Regions from separate parts of the [Clostridium] cellulosi genome, predicted to be linked through region 3. Evidence: riboswitches for the same ligand, from Rfam matches in the RefSeq annotation. Region 3 holds a riboswitch; each other region holds the start of a gene.
The links. Region 3 has a riboswitch for thiamine pyrophosphate ahead of thiD (bifunctional hydroxymethylpyrimidine kinase/phosphomethylpyrimidine kinase). Riboswitches for the same ligand answer to the same signal wherever they lie in the genome.
Positions count from the first base shown of each region.

Region 1: another riboswitch for thiamine pyrophosphate. It lies ahead of V6C21_RS07760 (energy-coupled thiamine transporter ThiT); the one in region 3 lies ahead of thiD (bifunctional hydroxymethylpyrimidine kinase/phosphomethylpyrimidine kinase).
Region 2: another riboswitch for thiamine pyrophosphate. It lies ahead of thiS (sulfur carrier protein ThiS); the one in region 3 lies ahead of thiD (bifunctional hydroxymethylpyrimidine kinase/phosphomethylpyrimidine kinase).

Region 1 covers NZ_JBAIZF010000025.1:52,216-54,396, forward strand. Annotated here, with positions in the region: gene V6C21_RS07755 (M14 family zinc carboxypeptidase) at 1-619, shown strand, start outside; gene V6C21_RS07760 (energy-coupled thiamine transporter ThiT) at 698-1,264, opposite strand; TPP riboswitch at 1,318-1,427, opposite strand; gene V6C21_RS07765 (ferritin-like domain-containing protein) at 1,484-2,032, opposite strand.
Region 2 covers NZ_JBAIZF010000021.1:11,357-13,537, reverse strand. Annotated here, with positions in the region: gene V6C21_RS06455 (thiazole synthase) at 1-341, opposite strand, end outside; gene thiF (thiamine biosynthesis protein ThiF) at 358-993, opposite strand; gene thiS (sulfur carrier protein ThiS) at 995-1,189, opposite strand; TPP riboswitch at 1,245-1,353, opposite strand; gene V6C21_RS06440 (secondary thiamine-phosphate synthase enzyme YjbQ) at 1,607-2,008, shown strand; gene V6C21_RS06435 (AMP-binding protein) at 2,090-2,181, opposite strand, start outside.
Region 3 covers NZ_JBAIZF010000004.1:34,775-36,955, reverse strand. Annotated here, with positions in the region: gene V6C21_RS01655 (amino acid permease) at 1-312, opposite strand, end outside; TPP riboswitch at 854-952, shown strand; gene thiD (bifunctional hydroxymethylpyrimidine kinase/phosphomethylpyrimidine kinase) at 1,011-1,832, shown strand; gene thiC (phosphomethylpyrimidine synthase ThiC) at 1,822-2,181, shown strand, end outside.

The DNA.
Region 1 (2,181 bases), on a different contig from region 3:
GGCAAAGCACAAAGTATTAATGGGTTTTGAAATTCACGGCTATGAAGATTTGGCCCCAAAAGACGGACAAGTCCTCGTCAAAATCGGCAACCAGATAGCAGACTATTTTAAAAACAACAGAGACAAACTTGGCAATACAGAGTTATATATAATCTCTTCTTTAAATCCGGACGGTCTATCAAACGGCAAAACAAACAACGGTATCGGCAGATGCCAAGTCTCATTAGGGGTTGATATGAACAGGGATTTTGACTACTGCTTTAAAGTTTACAACCAAAAGCGCAATCACACCCTAAAGAAACCCTTCGCCACCCCAGAAACGCAGGCACTCAAAGAATTAGTCGAGTCACTGAATCCAGACGTGGTTATAGACTGTCACGGATGGGGCAATATGTTTATTGGTGACGCTTCTTTGGCGAAATACTTTAAAGACAGTTTGAAAATCACTAGTCAGCGCAACTTCACAAGTTCCAATCACGGATACTTCAGCGCCTGGGCCACTACTACAGGGGCCAAAGGTATGCTGATTGAATATCCCAAAAAAGCATATTCACACAGCGAGGAATATGCGAATCGAACTATTGAAGGTATAAAAAAATTAGTAAAGAGTTTCAATTGATAACTTTAATCGATATTGCATACAGAAAGCACCGGCATAGTTTCAATTATGCCGGTGCTCTTTATTTTTTCCCATATATCATACATTTTTAGTTATACTGATATATTTTTTGAGGGGAACATAAAGCAGGGCTCCCATTATAAGGCAAAGCGCAAGCTCCGGAATTAAAAACGAATTATACACAATAGAATATATAAGCGGGTTTGAGAAGTTTTCCGGGAGTGCTGAGCCGAAAATAGCTACACCCGATATGACGTGGAAAAGATAACGGAGCGCAACCGCAAAACTCATTCCGCCCATGTACTGCCATAACTTTGTTCCAAATATGCCGGCAAGTCCGAGGCTTGTAAAAGCAAGCACATAATCAAGAAATATGCTGGCTATCAGTGCTTGTGCGGTAAGACCCCATGAAAGCAAATCTCCATAAACAAACATGCTAATAAACATATGTACAAGCGAATATGCGAAAGCACTGCCTAAGCCCCACTTCACCCCATGGCGATACGAAATGAGCATTACAGGCAGCATGCTGCACAATGTAACCGAGCCTCCGTATGGCATGTGATACAGTTTGACATTGCTAAGGGCAATAGCTAATGCGATAAGGACACCAGTTTCAACAAGTCTTAAAGTTTTTTGGTTCATTTCCCATTTCTCCCTATAAAAAATTGCCGTGCCGGAAACCCGGCGCGGCAATAATTCACTACAAAGCAGCTCCCTACGCCGGCATTATCCGGATCAGGTTCATGGGTTGGGAATACTCATATTCCCTCTCAGCCGACATCCGTCAGCACCCCTATTAAGTTTTGTTATATTATACTCCATTACCACTGCCTTGTCAAACTACAATGCCATTTGCCTAAGTCAAACCGTCTGCAGCAGCTCCATTAGCTTCTGGGCGTGTTTTCTTTCATCTTCACTTGTATCAACAGCGATTTTCTTTAAACACAGATCCCTTGTATGCTGCGAAAACAGACGGTATTTTACCGCGTCACGCGATTCGGCGAGATAACGCTGGCGCAGCGCCTGTATGTATAAGGGCGGAACAACAACTGGTTCGACCGAATTCCTTGTGGGGAAATACCTTTTTCCTGTAATCAAAAAATATGCCGCGGCAAATCTTCTCGCATGACCAATCTCATCTTCTGAAAATTGCCTAAATATGCGCCTTGCCGACTGTGTCGGCGCTCTTTTTGACAGCTGAATGTAATAAAGATAATCTGAAAACTCATCGTTTACAAATTCCATTAATCTGTCTGCATACTGTGTGGAATCGCTTCCAAAGCAGGTTTTCCCCATTATGTATCCATCCGCCATGAAGCGGCGCATATCTTCATCCATTGAATCTTCATCCGGCATACGCATTATATCTGACATAATTTTTACATCGTTCATGCTGTCATTCATATTCATACACCTACCTCCACGCCTTTTTATGCAATAACAGCGTATGTCGGCCCATGCTTTTTTGTGAAACTATGATTTACTGCTTGTTTTTTGCTTAAATTCGGGTTTATTTTAGTTTTTTATGAAATATATCAAAATTCTAAATGGCAGAATTT
Region 2 (2,181 bases), on a different contig from region 3:
ACGGTCTCATAATTATCTGGCAGCAGATACTTAGAATCGCGCATAATCTCAATCTTTATGAAATCGCCGCACCCCAGTTCTCTTGCCAGCCTTGCAATACGGACAGCCTCTTCCGCTGTTCTTGCGCCGCTTGTATTCGGAAGCAGAGTGACACCTTGAGGGATATAGTTCAGTATATTTTCTTGTTCTTTTGTATTTGCTCGGCGGACTGCAAGAGTAATAATTTCAGCTCCCGCATACTTAACAGCGGCCTCTATTAGATTCATAGAGTATTTGCCAGAGCCCAGAATGAACCGGGAATTAAATTCATGCCCGCCAATGATTAATTTATCGTCCGTCATTCGTTCACCTCTTTCTTCATGCTTCAAATTCATTTGTTAAAATGCGCAACACCATGTGCGCCTGATGGGCTGCGCAAACCAAAACTCGAGAAGCCACAGGCCCGATGCCTTTGTTCACATCGCTGACTTCATCACCGCATATGTAAAAATGCCTCATCGCTTTGCGCGTTTTTATGGTGTTGGCGCTCCCTAAGCCGGCAAGCCCAGAGCCGGCAATCAAATATTTCTCCGGCATTTTTTTCAAAACAATATTGGTAAGCATTGCTTTACTTTCCGCATTGTCAAATGCTTCGCAGATTATATCAGCTTCTTTTAGCAACTCCTTGGCATTGTCTTCTGTTATCCGGACGCAGTGCGGTTCCAATTCAACGTAAGGTGAAATCTCTTTTAGATTTTCACAGAGGGCATCCGTCTTAAACATGCCGACTTGACTCAGTTTATACTGCTGACGATTGAGATTCGCAAGATCAACCCGGTCAAAGTCTATTAAAATCAATTTGCCGATACCTGCACGGGTTAGAGCAATAGCAATATTTGAACCAAGCCCACCAAGACCGCATATCGCTACCGTAGCGGATAAGAATTTTCTTTGAGTCTCAACACCATGCCTTTTTTCCAGAGCCGCTATCATTTCTTCTTTTGTCGGCAGCACATTAACCACCTCCCACAAAGCTCACAATATTAACCGTATCGCCATCTGCAAGTACGGTTGAAGCATATTGCCCCTTTGTGACAATCTCGCCATTGCGTTCCACAGCAATGTATTTGAGGTTATAATTTGCCTCTGTCAAATACTCTGCTATGGTTTTGCCAGAAACATCAAAATCCTTTCCGTTAATTTTAACCATTTTATCCCCCCCTAAAAATAAAAACGGGAAGTTCCCGATTTGGTAACTTCCCGTAAATATTGCGTATTTTAGTCATCCCTACGTTGGCATTACCCAAATCAGGTTATCGGTCGAAGGTTACACCTTCCTCTCAGCCTGTAACACAAGCTCCCGTCTAAAATATTAAATTTTATTTAATAATATATAAATAAAAATAATTTGTCAACTCTTTCCCCTGCGCCCTTTTTACGTATATCCGCGGGACCGATAAGCAGATATCTAACAGATCGCCACGAAGAAAAAGCTGTGCATACAGCTCGCCAAAAACATCTCAGAATAAAAGTTTTCTAATTAATGCTTCCATACTCCACTGATTCGGCCTATAATATAGATTAACAGCGCAGTATGTCTTTTTATTTTCAAGGAGGACTGTCTTTTATGGCGAATTTAAAGGAATTCACACTTAGAACCGGAAAAAACGGGTTTTATAATATCACGCGCGAGATTGCCGACTTTGTTAGAGAATCACATATAGACGAGGGCATTGCAATCGTGTTCTGCCCGCACACGACAGCCGGCATTACCATAAATGAAAACGCCGACCCCGATGTCACCGCGGACATGACCTATACGCTGAACAGGTCGTTCCCGAAGCTTCCAGAGTACCAGCATATGGAGGGCAACTCGGACGCGCATATAAAATCCACGCTGACAGGCGCTCAAACCACTGTGATAATCACCGGCGGAAGATTGCTGCTTGGCACATGGCAGGCCATCTATTTCTGCGAATACGATGGCCCCCGCACCCGCCATTTCTATGTTAAGCTTATAGAAGGGTAATTTATTTGCCCGCACGTAGCAAAAGGCATTACTCATATCAAGCAAAACGGGATGCAGTGTTTAACTGCACCCCGTTTTATTTTACGCTGTTTCTATACTGTCATCCTCTTGAAGCCCCAGTTTTTCAATCGCCATTTCGCGCATCTTATATTTAAGTACCTTTCCGGCGGCAT
Region 3 (2,181 bases):
CCATATTTCGCCAAGCGAAACATAAGCATAAGTGTATGCGCTTCCGGAAACTGGCACGGAAGAAGCAAACTCTGCGTATGTCAATGCTGCCAGTCCGCAGACGATAGCGGCTAAAATGAAAGAGATAAAAAGAGCCGGCCCGGAATAATTAGCCGCCGCCAGACCAGTAATTACAAATATGCCAGTGCCGACAATTGCCCCTATTCCGAACATTATCAGTTCAAATGGGCTCAGTACCTTTTTGAGGGATTTCTCACTTTTTGTCTCATTTAAAAGATCGGAAATTGGTTTAACAGAAAAGATTCCTTTCATTGGCTCCACCTTGATTTTTTAATTAGTATAGCAAAAATCTGTTGTATAAACAATAAATGCTAAGTAAAATGTTGAATAAATATACAGTGTGTTTATTCATAAAATTAGTGATATTGTCTGATGACACCGAAATTTTGTTGAAATATAACATATTTCTCTTGATGTATATGCGTGATAAGCCAAAACAATTGACTTCCTTGCTTTGAAATGTTATACTCAAATAAACTGCGGGGGGACTCGAAAGAGTTGAGAAGGTAGAACCTGACCCATTGAACCTGTCAGTTAACACTGGTGTAGGGAAGCAGGCATTATTAAGATGATGTCAGAGTGCTTTCCGCGGAGGAGAGCGCTTTTTTATTACCCAAATAAAATTGAATAAAGGCAAACTGCGGGGGGACTCGGAAGAGTTGAGAAGGTAGAACCTGACCCATTGAACCTGTCAGTTAACACTGGTGTAGGGAAGCAGGCATTATTAAGATGATGTCAGAGTGCTTTCCGCAGAGGAAAGCACTTTTTTATTACCCAAATAAAATTGAATAAAGGCAAACTGCGGGGGGACTCGGAAGAGTTGAGAAGGTAGAACCTGACCCATTGAACCTGTCAGTTAACACTGGCGTAGGGAAGCAGGCATTATTGAGTGATGTTAGAGTGCTTTCCGCAGAGGAAAGCACTTTTTTATTAAAGGAAAGGTGATAGAAATGAAAAAAGTTTTGACGATTGCAGGTTCTGATTGCAGCGGCGGTGCAGGCGTTCAAGCCGACCTTAAAACCTTTGCTGCACATGGCGTTTATGGCATGAGTGTAATAGTATCTGTGGTCGCGGAAAACACTTTCCGCGTCATCAGAGCTTATGACCTTTCGCCGGAGGCAATTGAAAACCAGATTGATGCTGTTTTTGAGGATATCGGTGTCGATGCCGTCAAGGTGGGCATGCTGTCTCAATCCGCTTGCATGGAAGCGGTAGCGCGCAAACTCAGGGAGTATAAGCCCCGAAATGTAGTGATTGACCCAGTTATGGCTGCGAAAAACGGCTGCCCCCTTATGCAGCCGGATTCAGTTGATACCCTCATCAGAGAGATATTGCCTTTGGCGGACCTGCTGACTCCAAATATTCCGGAAGCTGAAATGATTACTGGAATGAAGATTCAAAGCGACAGGGATATGGAACATGCCGCCGAAAAGATAGCGGCGATGGGTGCAAAGGCTGTGTTGGTAAAGGGAGGCCATGCAAAGGGCGATGCTTTGGACATTCTTTTTGACGGCAATAAGTTTACCCATTTCAGTGCGAAGCGCATTGACACTAAAAACACCCACGGCACAGGCTGCACATATTCCTCCGCTATTGCTTCTAATCTTGCCCTGGGCTTTAATCTGGAAGAGGCGGTCAAAAGAGCGAAAGAATATGTCACCACCGCTATTCGGCATGCTCTTCCAATCGGCAAAGGCTGCGGCCCCACTCATCATTTTTATGATCTATATAGAAACGGATTACAAAGGGAGGAACTGTCAAATGAAATATAAAACACAGATGGAGGCGGCCCGAAACGGTTATGTCACCAAAGAGCTTGCCCAGGTGGCAGCAGATGAAGGCATTGAAGAAAAGGAATTGATGCAGCTCGTAGCGTCCGGCAAAGTGGCAATTCCGGCAAATATCCGGCACACAGCCCTGCATCCCCATGGCATAGGCAGCGGCCTGCGGACAAAAATCAACGTGAACCTCGGTATTTCCGGCGACTGTGCCGACTATGAAAGGGAAATGGAAAAGGTAAGGCTCGCAGAGAAGTTCGGCGCAGAAGCGATTATGGACCTCAGCAACTATGGCAAAACGCAGGAATTTCGCCAAAAGCTGATTGAGACATCCCCGGCGATG